Regions from separate parts of the Streptomyces sp. WMMC500 genome, predicted to be linked through region 2. Evidence: predicted binding sites of a transcription regulator. Region 2 holds the regulator's gene; the other holds the start of a gene.

Region 1 (7,179 bases), 3.0 Mb from region 2:
CGGACAACATCCCGGGGTGGATGTGGCTGGACGCGGACAGGGTGGTGGCGGAGGGCCTGCGGGACCTGAGGAGGGGGCGTACGGTGTCGATCCCTGACCCGCGGTACAAGGCGCTGATGGGGGCGACGAAGCTGGTGCCGCGCAGGGTGGTGAGCCGGTTCTCGACGAGCGCGGGCCGCAAGTACGGCCCCCGCTAGCGGGGGCTGTTCCCCGGCCCCGCCCCTCCCCGAACCCCGGGGGCTCCGCCCCCGGGACCCCCGAGCCGAGCGGCCCAGCCGCTACCGGGCCTCCGGCCGGGGTGCCGCCCTGCGCCGGCCACGGGGAGCAGGCTTCCCGGCCCGCCCCTGTCCCGGCCCTGAACTCGGGGCTCCGCCCCGAGACCCCCGCACCCGTGCGGCTCCGCAGCGACGGGCCCGCTACCGCTCGCGGGAGGACCGCAACGCTCCGACCCTCACGGCTCCGCCGCGACGGCGGGCCGGGATCCGGCCCCGCGGGACCCGGCCGGCCCTGGCCGCCGCCCGCCGCCCCATCCCACCCACACGCGCCGCAGGGCCCCGCCCCCGTGCGGAGGCGAGGCCCTGCGGCGTCAGATCCGGGTGCGGAGCCCGGGGTCCCGACCGGAGGTCAGTGCGCGTGGCCGTGGCTGTGGCCGTGGCCCTGGTCCTCCTCCGGCTCCGGCTTCTCCACGACCGCGCTCTCCGTCGTCAGCAGCAGCGACGCGATCGACGCCGCGTTCTCCAGCGCCGAGCGGGTCACCTTCACCGGGTCGATGACGCCGGCCTTCACCAGGTCGCCGTACTCGCCCGTGGCGGCGTTGAAGCCCTGGCCCGCGGCCAGCTCCGAGACCTTGGAGGTGATGACGTAGCCCTCCAGGCCCGCGTTCTCCGCGATCCACCGCAGCGGCTCGACCACCGCGCGGCGCACGACCGCGACACCCGTGGCCTCGTCGCCCGTGAGGCCGAGGCCGTCCTCCAGCACCTTCGCGGCGTGGACGAGCGCCGAGCCGCCGCCGGAGACGATGCCCTCCTCGACCGCCGCGCGGGTGGCGGAGATCGCGTCCTCCAGGCGGTGCTTCTTCTCCTTCAGCTCGACCTCGGTGGCCGCGCCGACGCGGATGACGCACACGCCGCCGGCCAGCTTCGCCAGCCGCTCCTGCAGCTTCTCGCGGTCCCAGTCGGAGTCCGTGGCCTCGATCTCGGCCTTGATCTGCGCGACCCGGCCGGCCACGTCGTCGGACTTGCCGGCGCCGTCGACGATCGTCGTGTCGTCCTTGGTGATGACCACACGGCGCGCCGTGCCCAGCACCTCGAGGCCCACCTGGTCGAGCTTGAGGCCGACCTCCTCGGAGACCACGGTGCCGCCCGTGAGGGTGGCCATGTCGCCGAGCATCGCCTTGCGGCGGTCGCCGAAGCCGGGGGCCTTGACCGCGACCGAGTTGAAGGTGCCGCGGATCTTGTTGACGACGAGGGTGGACAGCGCCTCGCCCTCCACGTCCTCGGCGACGATCAGCAGCGGCTTCGCCGAGCCGGCCTGCATGACCTTCTCCAGCAGCGGCAGCAGGTCCTGGATGGAGGAGATCTTGCCCTGGGTGATCAGGATGTACGGGTCCTCCAGCACCGCCTCCATACGCTCCTGGTCGGTCACCATGTAGTGCGACAGGTAGCCCTTGTCGAAGGCCATGCCCTCGGTGAAGTCCAGCTCCAGCCCGAAGGTGTTGGACTCCTCGACGGTGATGACCCCGTCCTTGCCGACCTTGTCCATGGCCTCGCCGATGAGCTGGCCCACCTGCTCGTCCTGCGCGGACAGCGCGGCGACCGCGGCGATGTCGGACTTGGAGTCGATCGGGCTGGCGGCCTTCAGCAGCTCGTCGGAGACGGCCGCGACGGCGGCGTCGATGCCGCGCTTGAGCGCGGAGGGGGAGGCGCCGGCGGCCACGTTGCGCAGGCCCTCGCGGACCAGCGCCTGGGCCAGCACGGTGGCGGTGGTGGTGCCGTCGCCCGCGATGTCGTTGGTCTTGGTCGCCACCTCCTTCACGAGCTGGACGCCCAGGTTCTCGTACGGGTCCTCGACCTCGATCTCACGGGCGATCGTCACGCCGTCGTTCGTGATGGTCGGGGCGCCGAACTTCTTGTCGATGACGACGTTGCGGCCCCGCGGGCCGATCGTCACCTTCACGGTGTCGGCGAGCTTGTCCACGCCGCGCTCAAGAGCGCGGCGGGCGTCCTCGTCGAACTTCAGAGTCTTCGCCATGGAACGTGGGTCCTCTCAAAGGGGCGCCGTCGGGAGCGCCGACGCCCCGGCCCGTTTCGATATGTCCTGCTGGACGAACGGATCCGGGGCGCGGCCTGGTGTGGGAAGAAGCGGGAAGCGCCCCGTTACTTCTCGATGATCGCGAGCACGTCGCGGGCAGAGAGGACGAGGTAGTCCTCGTTGTTGTACTTCACCTCGGTGCCGCCGTACTTGCTGTAGAGGACGACGTCGCCGACGGAGACGTCGAGCGGCAGGCGGTTGCCGTCCTCGAAGCGGCCCGGGCCGACGGCGAGGACGACGCCCTCCTGCGGCTTCTCCTTGGCGGTGTCCGGGATGACCAGGCCCGAGGCCGTGGTCTCCTCGGCGTCGAGCGTCTGGACCACGATGCGGTCCTCAAGCGGCTTGATGGCAACCTTGGTGCTGGCGGTCGTCACGATCCGACCTCCCCCTTCGGAGATCTCGCGGGGTTGGATGTCTGGGGTGGCGACCCTGGAGGATCCGTCGTCGCGGGTGCCGGATCCACCTCGTCGCTGTGTTGGCACTCTCCCCGGGGGAGTGCCAGAGCCGAGGTTATGACGCCCTTTAGCACTCGGTCAAGCCGAGTGCCAGATTGCCCACCCGAGTCGCCGAGCGCCCGCACAGCCGTACGGACCGCGCCCGCCCGCGGCACGCGGGACGAACCGGGGCGGGGACGTCACATGTAGTCCTCCAGCCGGGCCACCGTGAACCCCTGCCGCTGGATCTCCCGTACCAGCTCCGCCAGTACGTCCGTCATCGTCCGCCCGCCCTGCTGCTCCGGCCCGCGGAAGTGCGCGAGCACGATGTCGCCGGGGCGCAGCCGGTCGCCGCTGCGGTACTCCAGACCGCTCGCCTTCATCTCCGCCCGCCACGTCGGCATCGCGCGGACGCCGCAGGAGGCGGCGGCCCGCAGCGTCGCCGCGTCGTACATGCCGTAGGGCGGCCGGAAGAGCGCCGGGCGGACGCCGAAGCGGTCCGCGACGCGGCGCTGTTGGCCGCAGACCTGGCGGCGCTGCGCGGCGTACGGGAGGGAGGTGAGGTCCGGGTGGGTGACGGTGTGGCCGTGGACGGAGTTGCCGAGGCGCCGGAGTTCCTCGAAGTACCCGTAGTCCCCGCCGGCCGCCGAGTGGGAGAGGAACATGCTGAACGGCAGTCCCAGGTCCGCCGCCATCCGGATGAGCGCGGGGTCCTTCTCCCAGCCGTCGTCGATCGTGAGGAAGACGACCCTGTCCCGTGTCGGCACCCGGCCCGTCACGGCCGGCAGCCCGGAGTCCGCGGGTCGGACGGGGCGGCTCGCGGGGGGCGCGGGCGGCGGGTCGAGGGGGCGGTCGAGTCCCCAGCGCAGGTACGCCTCGGGGCCGGCGGCGCGCGCGGGGTCCTCGCCGGACGCGCCGGCCGCGTGCCGCGCGCCCGGCTTGCCGTCCGCCCGCCCGTCCGCCGGCGCCGCGGACTCCCCCGCGCTCTCCGGGAACCACTCGTGCGGTGGCCGGGCCGCGTCCGCGCAGGCGGTGAGCGCCAGCAGGCAGACGGCGGCTGTCGCGGCGCGCGACGACCGCCGCCCGGCGCGGCTGCGCCTCATACGTAATCCTCCAAGCGGGCAACGGCGAAGCCTTCGTCGCCCGCCTTACGGAGCACCGTACGGAGGACGTCGGCCATCGTGCCGCCGAATTCGGAAGGTCCTTCGAAGTGGGTGAGCACGATATCGCCCGGGTGGAACGCGGTGTCCGCCCGGGAGTACGTCCAGCGGCCGGGGAACGCCTCCTGCTGCCACAGCGGTACGAGGTCGATGCCGCAGTCCCGCACGGCGCGCAGGGTGTCGCCGTTGTAGTTGCCGTACGGCGGCCGGAAGATCCGCGGCGCGGCGCCCATCTCGCGCTCCAGGACGCGCTGCTGGCCGCAGATCTCCGCGCGCTGGGCCGCGTAGGGCAGTTCGCGGAGGTCGGGGTGGGTGAGGGTGTGGTTGTTGACGGTGGTGCCGAGGTCGCGCAGGTCGCGGAAGTAGGCGTAGTCGTCGCGCGCGACCCTGTCGGCGAGGAACGCGCTGACGGGCACGTCGAGCTCGCGCAGCATGCGCAGCAGCTCGGGGTCCTTGCGGTAGCCGTCGTCGATGGTCAGGAAGATCACCCGGTGGCCGGTCGGCACCCGGGTGATGACGGGCGGCAGGCCGGGGCCGCCGTCGTTCGTCCCGTAGCCGGGTTCGGTGGCGAGCGCGGGCTTGGTACGCGGCGGGGCGGGCGGCAGCAGCGGGGTGGCGTCCAGGCCCCAGGCGCGGGCGGCGGCGAGCCGCCGGGCGTGCACGCGCCGCTGGTGCTCCGCGGTGCGGGCGAGCGCGCGGGCGGGTGCGGCGACGCCGCCTCCGGCGGCGGCGGGCTTGGCGTCGCCGTGGGGGTGGCCGAGGGGGCGGGGGTGATCGGTGGTCTCGGTGGAGCAGGCGGAGGCGAGGAGGGCGGCGGTGACGGCCAGGGAGAGGAGGCCGGATCGGAGGGTGGGGCGCGGGGTCATTTTATCCTTTTGTCGCATTAGTTCCGGAGCCCGCATCGTCACCAGTGCGGAACGGGGAGAAGTGGCGCCACGCCGCACGGGCGCCCGCATGGGGGATGGTGCGGCCGCCGTGCTCGGCGGACCACCGCCGTGCCGCCGGGCACGGCCGCGCCCTCCGCCCCGGCGGCCCGCGCAGGTGCGGCGCCACCGGTCGCGGACAATGGGCGCATGCACGGCCCCGACACCTCCGCCGGCTCCCTCGCCGACCTCCTCGCCCCCGAGGGCCAGGAACTCCTCGCCGAGCTGCGCGACCACGACCCCGCCGACGAGCTGGCCCTCGCCACCCGGCTGCGCCGCACCCACCCCGCCCCGCTGGTCTCCGCCGCGCTCGGGCAGGCCCGGCTGCGGCAGCGGGCGGCGGCGAAGTTCGGGGCGGACGCGGAGCGGATGTACTTCACCCCCGACGGCGTCGAGCAGGCGACCCGTACGGCGGTGGCGGCGCACCGCGCGGCCCGGTTCGCGGCGCTCGGCGTCACCCGGGTCGCCGATCTGTGCTGCGGCATCGGCGGCGACGCGGTGGCGCTGGCGCGGGCCGGGATCGCGGTCCTCGCCGTCGACCGGGACCCCGCGACGGTCGCCGCCGCGCGGGCCAACGCGGCGGCGCTGGGGCTCGCGGACCTGGTCGAGGTGCGGTGCGCGGAGGTCGGGGACGCCGACATCTCGGGGTACGACGCCGTTTTCGTCGACCCGGCCCGCCGGGTCGGAGGGGGTGCCCGGAGTGGCGGGGGCGGGCGCGGGCGGCTCTTCGATCCCGAGGCGTACTCGCCGCCGCTGTCCTGGGCCGTCGAGGTCGCCGGCCGCGTCTCGCACGCGGCGCTGAAGGTCGCCCCCGGCATCCCGCACGAGGCGGTGCCGGACGCCGCCGAGGCGGAGTGGGTCTCCGACGCCGGCGACGTGAAGGAGGCGGTGCTCTGGTTCGGTACTGCCCCCCGGGCCCGTCGTGCCACTCTCCTGCCCGCCGGCGCCACCCTCACCGGCCGCGGCCTGCCCGACCCGGCGGCCGGACCCGTGGGCCGCTACCTGTACGAGCCGGACGGCGCCGTCATCCGCGCCCACCTCGTCGCCGAGGTGGCGGCGCAGGTCGGCGGGCGGCTGCTGGACCCGACCATCGCGTACGTCACGGCCGACGACCCGGCGCCGACCCCGTACGCCACCGCGTACGAGATCACCGACTCGCTCCCGTTCAGCGTCAAGAAGCTCCGCGCCCTGCTGCGCGACCGCGGCGTCGGCAGCGTCACCGTCAAGAAGCGCGGCTCCGCCGTCGAACCCGAGGAGCTGCGGCGCAAGCTGAAGCTCGACGGCCCGACCGCCGTCTCCTGCACCGTCTTCCTGACCCGCGTCGCCGGCGCCCCTACGGTGCTCCTGGGCCGTCCGGTGCGTCCGGCCCCAGCGACGTGAACCGCCAGCGGTGCGCGGGCCGCGCCAGCAGCCCGCCGTCGTCGGGGGCCGGCAGCTCGGGCAGCTCCGCGTCGTAGGGCGCGTCCCACCACGTGATGACGAGGACCCGCTCGCCCGGCGCCGTGAACGTCTCGCGGCGCAGCGGCTCGGCCGCCAGCGGCTGCGCGCGCGCCCAGGCCAGCAGTTCGCCGGAGCGCCCCGGCGCCGCCTTGGCCTCCCACATCAACGCGACGGTCACGAGTAGAGGTTGTCCTTCGCCAGTTCGTGTACGTGGTCGTGGTCGTGCCCGTGGCCGTGCTCGTGCCCCGGTACGTGCGTCTCCGTGACCGGCAGCGACGAGTCCGCCGACAGGTCCCACGCCGACGCCGCCCGCCCCCGCGCCACCATCTCCGCGCCCAGCGCCGCGACCATCGCCCCGTTGTCCGTGCACAGCTTCGGCCGCGGCACCCGCAGCACGATCCCCGCGTCCTCGCAGCGCCGCTCCGCCATCGCCCGCAGCCGCGAGTTGGCCGCCACGCCGCCGCCGATCATCAGGTGCCCGACGCCGCCGTCCCGGCAGGCCCGTACCGCCTTGCGCGTCAGCACGTCCGCGACCGACTCCTGGAACGACGCCGCCACGTCCGCCACCGGCACCTCCTCCCCCGCCGCGCGCCTGGCCTCCACCCAGCGGGCGACGGAGGTCTTCAGGCCGGAGAAGGAGAAGTCGTACAACGGGTCCCGCGGCCCCGTCAGGCCCCGCGGGAAGCGGATGGCGGCCGGGTCGCCCTCGCGCGCCGCCTTGTCGATGAACGGGCCGCCCGGGAAGCCGAGCCCGAGCACGCGGGCGACCTTGTCGAACGCCTCGCCCGCCGCGTCGTCGATGGTCGCGCCGAGGGGGCGGACGTCGGCGGTGATGTCGGTGGACATCAGCAGCGAGGAGTGCCCGCCGGAGACGAGGAGGGCCATCGTCGGCTCGGGCAGCGCGCCGTGTTC
Region 2 (7,179 bases):
GGCGCGGGCGGCGGGGTTCGCGCACGTGAACCTGGACCTGATCTACGGCACGCCGGGCGAGACGGACGACGACTGGCGGGCCTCGCTGGCGGCGGCGCTGGAGGCGGGCCCGGACCACGTGTCGGCGTACGCGCTGATCGTGGAGGAGGGCACGCAACTGGCGCGGCGGATCCGCCGGGGCGAGGTGCCGCCGACGGACGACGACGTGCACGCGGACCGGTATCTGATGGCGGAGGAGGCGCTGTCGGCGGCGGGGATGCAGTGGTACGAGGTGTCGAACTGGGCGGTGCCCGGGGACGCCGCGCGCTGCCGCCACAACGAGCTGTACTGGACGGGCGCGGACTGGTGGGGCGCGGGTCCGGGTGCGCACAGCCACGTGGGCGGGGTGCGCTGGTGGAACGTCAAGCACCCGGCGCCGTACGCGTCCGCGCTGGCGGCGGGGCGGTCGCCGGCGGCGGGCCGGGAGGTGCTGACGGAGGAGGACCGCAGGGTGGAGCGGATCCTGCTGGAGCTGCGGCTGTCGGCGGGCTGCCCGCTGTCGCTGCTGCGCCCGGCGGGGGCGTCGGCGGCGGAACGAGCGGTAAGGGACGGCCTCTTGGAGCACGGCCCTTACGAGGCGGGCAGGGCGGTGCTGACGCTACGGGGCCGGCTACTGGCAGACGCGGTGGTCCGAGACCTGGTCGACTGACGGGGCTTCCCGACCCCGGTCCCGAACTCCCCCGATGACCCCCGCACACCCGCCCAAGGGTATGCGCCTGCTGTGACATTTCCGGCTCACCGCCCCGGTTGCTCACGCCGCTCGATCCAACGTGCGTGCGAGGTGCGCGTCCCGAGGCAAAACTCGACGCCTGCGGGTGATTTCGCCCGTTTTGAACGGGGGCGATGCCGGAAGTTCGCCTCGGTAGCGCACACGCGGTACGGCCGGACCGTGCCGGTGCGCCCCGGTCAGCCCTCCGGGGCCGTGACGAAGTCGATCAGTTCCTCCACCCGCCCCAGCAGCGACGGCTCCAGGTCCCGGTACGTCCGTACCGAGTCCAGGATCCGGCGCCAGGCCGCGCCCGTGTCCGGGGGCCAGCCCAGTTCGCGGCAGACGCCCGTCTTCCAGTCCTCGCCCCGCGGGATCCGCGGCCATGCGGCGATGCCCACCGAAGAGGGCTTGACGGCCTCCCAGACGTCCACGTACGGGTGACCCACCACCAGCGCGTGGGCGCTCGTCACCGACTCCGCGATGCGCCACTCCTTCGTGCCCGGCACCAGGTGGTCCACCAGCACTCCCAGGCGCGCGTCCGGGCCCGGGGCGAAGGACTCGACCACCGACGGGAGGTCGTCCACGCCCTCCAGGTACTCCACGACCACGCCCTCGACCCGCAGGTCGTGGCCCCAGACGCGCTCCACCAGCTCCGCGTCGTGGCGGCCCTCGACGTAGATGCGGCCGTCGCGTGCCACGCGCGCGGTGTGGTCGCGGACCGCTATCGAGCCGGAGGCGGACAGCAGGGGGCCCGTGGCGGCCACCCGGCCGGGGAGCGTCAGCGTGACCACCCTGCCGTCGATCATGAAGCCGCGCGGCGTCAGCGGGAACACCCGGTGCTTGCCGAAGCGGTCCTCCAGGGTCACCGTCGGGCCCTCCGCCGTCTTCTCCGTGCGGATGACCGCGCCGCAGAAGCCCGTGCCCACCTCCTCCACCACGAGGTCCGGCTCGGCCGGCACCTCCGGGGCGGGCTTCCGCGGCTGCTTCCAGGGCGGCGTGAGATCGAGGTCGTCGTAGCGGCGCACGAAGGTGAGATTACGACAAGCGCCCCGCCAGCTCGTCCCGTTGGGCCCGTACGAAGTCCGCGTCCACCGCCGCCCCGTGCCCCGGCACGTACACCGCCGCAGGACCGCCCAGCTCCAGCAGCCGGTCCAGGGCCGCCGGCCACCGCACGGGGTCGGAGTCCGGGCCCGACGAGGGCGGGCCCGACTCCTCCACCAGGTCGCCGCAGAACACGACGGCGGGCCGCCCCGGGACGTACACCGCCATGTCGTGCGACGAGTGCGCCGCGCCCAGCTCGACGAGCAGCACCTCCCGGCCGCCCCCGAGGTCCAGCGGGTACGTGCCGGAGACCGCGTGCCGCGGGGCGACCAGGACGTCGACGGCCTCCGCCGCCGCGTCGCGGGACAGCCCGTGGCGTACGGCGTCCGCGCGCAGCTCGTCCGCGCCCGCCCCGCGCAGCCGGCCGGCGATGCCCGCCGGGCCGTGGACCTCCGCCCCGGCGAAGGCCGCGGTGCCGAGTACGTGGTCGAAGTGCGGATGGGTGAGCGCGATGCGGGTCACCGGGCGCCCGAAGCGCTCGCGTACCGCCCGGCGCAGCTCCGCGCCCTCGCGCAGCGAGGCGCCGGTGTCCACGAGCAGCACGCCTTCCGCGCCGCCCACGGCGCCCGCCGTCGCGTCCCAGCGGGGCAGCCGGCGCCGTACGACGTCCGGGGCGAGCTCTTCCCAACCGCCACCCATGGCACGACGCTATAACGTGACCGGCCGCCTTGCCCGGGCCGCCCTACCCGGCCGTACACTGGCCCCGAACCCTGGCACTCTGCGCCGTCGAGTGCCAGCGGCGGAACGGCGGGACGGGAACCGAGTGTGGAGGTGGGCAGCATGCTCAGCGAGCGCCGGCTCGAAGTGCTGCGCGCCATCGTCCAGGACTACGTGGGCACGGAGGAGCCGGTGGGCTCCAAGGCGCTCACCGAGCGGCATCACCTGGGTGTCTCCCCGGCGACGGTGCGTAACGACATGGCCGCCCTGGAGGACGAGGGCTTCATCGCCCAGCCGCACACCAGCGCCGGCCGCATCCCCACCGACAAGGGCTACCGGCTGTTCGTCGACAAGCTCGCGGACGTCAAGCCGCTGAGTGCGGCCGAGCGGCGGGCGATCCAGAACTTCCTGTCCGGCGCCGTCGACCTCGACGACGTCGTGGGGCGCACGGTGCGGCTGCTCGCGCAGTTGACGCGGCAGGTGGCCGTGGTGCAGTACCCGTCGCTGACCCGGTCGACCGTGCGCCACGTCGAGCTGCTCCAGCTCGCCCCGGCGCGCGTCATGCTCGTGCTCATCACCGACACCGGCCGGGTCGAGCAGCGCGTGATCGACTGCCCGGCGCCGTTCAGCGAGGACTCCCTCGCCGACCTGCGCGCCCGGCTCAACAGCCGCGTCGTCGGCCGCCGCTTCGGCGACGTGCCGCGGCTGGTGGCCGACCTGGCCGAGTCCTTCCCGGCGGACGACCGCGGCACGGTGCAGACCGTGCTGTCGGTGCTGCTGGAGACACTGGTGGAGGAGACCGAGGAGCGGCTGATGATCGGCGGCACCGCCAACCTCACCCGCTTCGACCACGACTTCCCGCTCACCATCCGGCCGGTGCTGGAGGCGCTGGAGGAGCAGGTGGTGCTCCTGCGGCTGCTGGGCGAGGCCAAGGAACCGGGCATGACGGTGCGTATCGGTCATGAGAACGACCACGAGGGGCTTACCGCCACCTCGGTCGTCTCCGTCGGATACGGTTCAGGCGGCGACACCGGCGAAGCCGTCGCCAAGCTCGGCGTGGTCGGACCTACCCGCATGGACTACCCCGGAACGATGGGAGCGGTACGCGCAGTGGCACGGTACGTCGGACAGATCCTGGCGGAGTCATAAGTGGCCACGGACTACTACGCGGTCCTCGGCGTCGGACGTGACGCCTCGCAGGAAGAGATCAAGAAGGCGTTCCGCAGGCTCGCCCGCGAGCTGCACCCGGACGTGAACCCGGATCCGAAGACCCAGGAGCGGTTCAAGGAGATCAACGCCGCCTACGAGGTGCTGTCGGACCCACAGAAGAAGCAGGTCTACGACCTCGGCGGTGACCCGCTGTCGCAGAACGGCGCCGCGACCGGCGGCTTCGGCGCCGGCGGCTTCGGCAACCTCTCCGACATCATGGACGCCTTCTTCGGCCAGGCCGGCCAGCGCGGGCCGAGGTCGCGCACCCGCCGCGGCCAGGACGCCATGATCCGGCTCGAAATCGAGCTGGAGGAGGCGGCGTTCGGCGCCACCAAGGAGATCCAGGTCGACACCGCGGTGGTCTGCGGCACCTGCAACGGCGAGGGCGCGGCGCCCGGCACGTCGGCGCAGACGTGCGACATGTGCCGCGGTCGCGGCGAGGTCTCCCAGGTCACCCGCTCCTTCCTCGGCCAGGTCATGACCTCGCGGCCCTGCCCGCAGTGCCAGGGCTTCGGCACGGTGGTGCCCAACCCGTGTCCCGAGTGCGCGGGCGACGGCCGGGTGCGCTCGCGGCGCACCCTGACGGTCAAGATCCCCGCGGGCGTCGACACCGGCACCCGCATCCAGCACGCCGGCGAGGGGGAGGTCGGCCCGGGCGGCGGCCCGGCGGGCGACCTGTACGTGGAGATCCGCGAGCTGCCGCACCCGATCTTCCAGCGCCGCGGCGACGATCTGCACTGCACGGTGACGATCCCGATGACGGCGGCCTCGCTGGGCACGAAGGTCAACCTGGAGACGCTCGACGGCCTGGAAGAGGTCGACATCCGTCCCGGTACGCAGTCGGGGCAGTCGATTCCGCTGCACCAGCGCGGCGTGACGCATCTGCGCGGCGGCGGCCGGGGCGACCTGGTCGTGCACGTCGAGGTCGAGACGCCGCAGAAGCTGGACCCGGAGCAGGAGCGGCTCCTGCGCCAACTCGCCCAGTTGCGCGGCGAGGAGCGCCCGCAGGGCCAGTTCAAACCGGGCCAGCAAGGGCTGTTCTCGCGCCTGAAGGACGCCTGGAGCGGACGTTAGCCCGAAGGGCCGGATTCCGGCGCTTCGGGCGTCCCGACCTGCGTGACAGGTTGGTGTCCTCCCCCCCCCCTCGGAGAGCGGAGGATGCCAGCCCGATCGCTCGGGCTGAGGTTCGCGGTGCACCGGCCCGGCAACCCGAAGCCCTTCCCGCGCAGCAACGGCCCACCCGGCCGCCGATCGCTTGGTTCTCGCGATACCGGCACGCTACCAGCTCCCAGGGACATCAAAGGGGGGCGATGACAGGATGAGCCCATGCCCACCGAGCTGAACGATCTGTTCACCTTCCCGATCGTGCAGGCGCCCATGGCCGGTGGCGCATCCTGCCCGCAGCTCGCCGCGGGTGTGCTGGAGGGCGGCGGCCTGGCGTTCCTCGCCGCCGGGTACAAGACACCGGAGGCGATGTACGAGGAGATCCGCCAGTTGCGGGCCGTCACCGACCGGCCCTTCGGCGTCAATCTGTTCCTGCCCCAGCCCCCCTCGCCCCCGGATCCCGCCCAGATCGAGGCGTACGCCCAGCAACTGGCCGGCGAGGTCGAGTGGTACGGCACGGAGCTGGGCGACGCCGGGGCCGCCACGGACGACGCCTTCGACGCCAAGGTGGCCATACTCCTGGACGAGCCGGTGGCGCTGGTCTCGTTCACCTTCGGCTGCCCCGAGCCGGCCGTGCTCGACGCCTTCGCCCGCGCCGGGACGTACACCGTCGTCACCGTCACCAACGTCGTGGAGGCGCGCCACGCGCAGGCCGCCGGCGCCGGCGCCGTGTGCGTGCAGGGCGTCGAGGCCGGCGGCCACCAGGGCGGCTTCCGCAACGATCCGCGCGACGACCGCGTGGGCCGCGGGCTGCTCACGCTGCTCGCCGAGGTGCTGGAGGCGGTCGACGTGCCCGTGATCGCCGCCGGCGGGCTGATGCGCGGCGGGCAGATCGCCGCCGTCCTGTCCGCGGGCGCCGCCGCCGCGCAGCTCGGCACGGCGTTCCTGGTCTGCCCCGAGTCGGGCGCCCACGCGCTGCACAAACGGGCCGTCACCGGCGGGGTGTTCACGCGTACGGAGCTGACCCGCGCCTTCTCCGGCCGCCCCGCGCGCGGGCTGGTCAACCGATTCGTACGCGAACACGGCCCGTACGCCCCCGCCGCCTACCCCCAGCTTCACCACCTCACCTCCCCGCTGCGCGCCGCCGCCGCCCGCGCCGGCGACCCGCAGGGCATGTCGCTCTGGGCGGGACAGGGCTACCGGCTGGCGCGCGAACTGCCCGCCGCCGAGCTGGTGGAGGTCCTCGCGCGGGAGCTGGCCGACGCGCTCAGCGGGACGACGAAGCCCGCCGGCGACGCCCCCGGGGGCCTGCTGTGACGGCCCCGGTGTTCGTCGCCGACGCGGCCGTGCTGGACGCCGCCCGCCCCGGCGCGGTGCTCGCGCTGACCGGGCCCGAGGGGCGGCACGCGGTGTCCGTGCGTCGGCTGCGCGCCGGCGAGGACGTCGTGCTCACCGACGGCGCGGGGCGCGGCGCGTACGGGACCGTGGCGGGCGCGGAGGGCGCCGACCGGCTCCTCGTGACCTGCGCCGAGGTGGTCGAGGAGCCCGCGCCGAGCCCGCGGCTCACCGTCGTGCAGGCGCTGCCGAAGGGCGACCGGGGCGAGCTGGCCGTCGAGACCATGACCGAGACCGGCGTGGACGCGGTGGTGCCGTGGACGGCCGCCCGCTGCGTGACCCGGTGGCGCGCCGAGCGCGGAGAGAAGTCCCTGGCCAAGTGGCGTGCCACCGCCCGCGAAGCGGGCAAGCAGGCCCGCCGGCTGCGGTTCCCCGAGATCGCCGGGCCGCACTCGACGAAGGAGCTGCTGCCGCTGCTCGCCGGCGCCGCGTTCACCGCCGTGCTGCACGAGGAGGGCGCCGCGCCGCTGGCCGCCGCCGAGCTGCCGCGCGCGGGGGAGATCGTGCTCGTGGTCGGCCCCGAGGGCGGCGTCGCGCCGGAGGAGCTGGCCGCGTTCGCGGACGCGGGCGCCGGGGCATACCGACTGGGGCCGACCGTGCTGCGCACCTCCACCGCGGGCACCGCGGCGGGCGCGGTGGTGCTCGCGGCGACCGGCCGGTGGTCCTGACCGCCCGGAGCCAGAAGTTCCGTTCACCCGGACCCGCACGTTCCGTATGCCGGCGTCACGGGGGCTTTTCCCGCGTGTTCACCGGTACGCCCCGATTCGTTCCACCCCGGTACGGGACGAAGGTCACACCGCACCGCAAAGCGGTGGTGGGCGCCGCCTCCGCATGATGGGATGATCCACGTGACTCAGCCTGCTTACCTGCGATTCCCGCACCTGCACGGCGACTTGATCACCTTCACGGCGGAGGACGACGTCTGGGCGGCGCCCCTCGACGGCGGCCGCGCCTGGCGGGTGAGT

Evidence for each region. The regulator HrcA, encoded in region 2, represses chaperone genes, less so after heat shock. The targets are predictions, from matches to a motif close to TTNGCACTCNGNNNNNCNGAGTGCNAA.
Region 1: a site for HrcA is predicted at 2,833-2,859, ahead of groES (co-chaperone GroES). Genes of this name have one in related genera too.

What each region holds. Positions count from the first base shown of each region.
Region 1 is NZ_CP114905.1:3,528,910-3,536,088, forward strand. Features, by position in the region: gene O7599_RS14710 (SDR family oxidoreductase) at 1-197, shown strand, start outside; gene groL (chaperonin GroEL) at 625-2,250, opposite strand; gene groES (co-chaperone GroES) at 2,376-2,684, opposite strand; gene O7599_RS14725 (polysaccharide deacetylase family protein) at 2,945-3,847, opposite strand; gene O7599_RS14730 (polysaccharide deacetylase family protein) at 3,844-4,770, opposite strand; gene O7599_RS14735 (class I SAM-dependent methyltransferase) at 4,978-6,207, shown strand; gene O7599_RS14740 (hypothetical protein) at 6,161-6,445, opposite strand; gene tsaD (tRNA (adenosine(37)-N6)-threonylcarbamoyltransferase complex transferase subunit TsaD) at 6,442-7,179, opposite strand, start outside.
Region 2 is NZ_CP114905.1:6,549,886-6,557,064, forward strand. Features, by position in the region: gene hemW (radical SAM family heme chaperone HemW) at 1-688, shown strand, start outside; gene O7599_RS28160 (DUF3097 domain-containing protein) at 946-1,773, opposite strand; gene O7599_RS28165 (MBL fold metallo-hydrolase) at 1,784-2,488, opposite strand; gene hrcA (heat-inducible transcriptional repressor HrcA) at 2,630-3,655, shown strand; gene dnaJ (molecular chaperone DnaJ) at 3,656-4,789, shown strand; gene O7599_RS28180 (nitronate monooxygenase) at 5,042-6,136, shown strand; gene O7599_RS28185 (16S rRNA (uracil(1498)-N(3))-methyltransferase) at 6,133-6,882, shown strand; gene O7599_RS28190 (PDZ domain-containing protein) at 7,054-7,179, shown strand, end outside.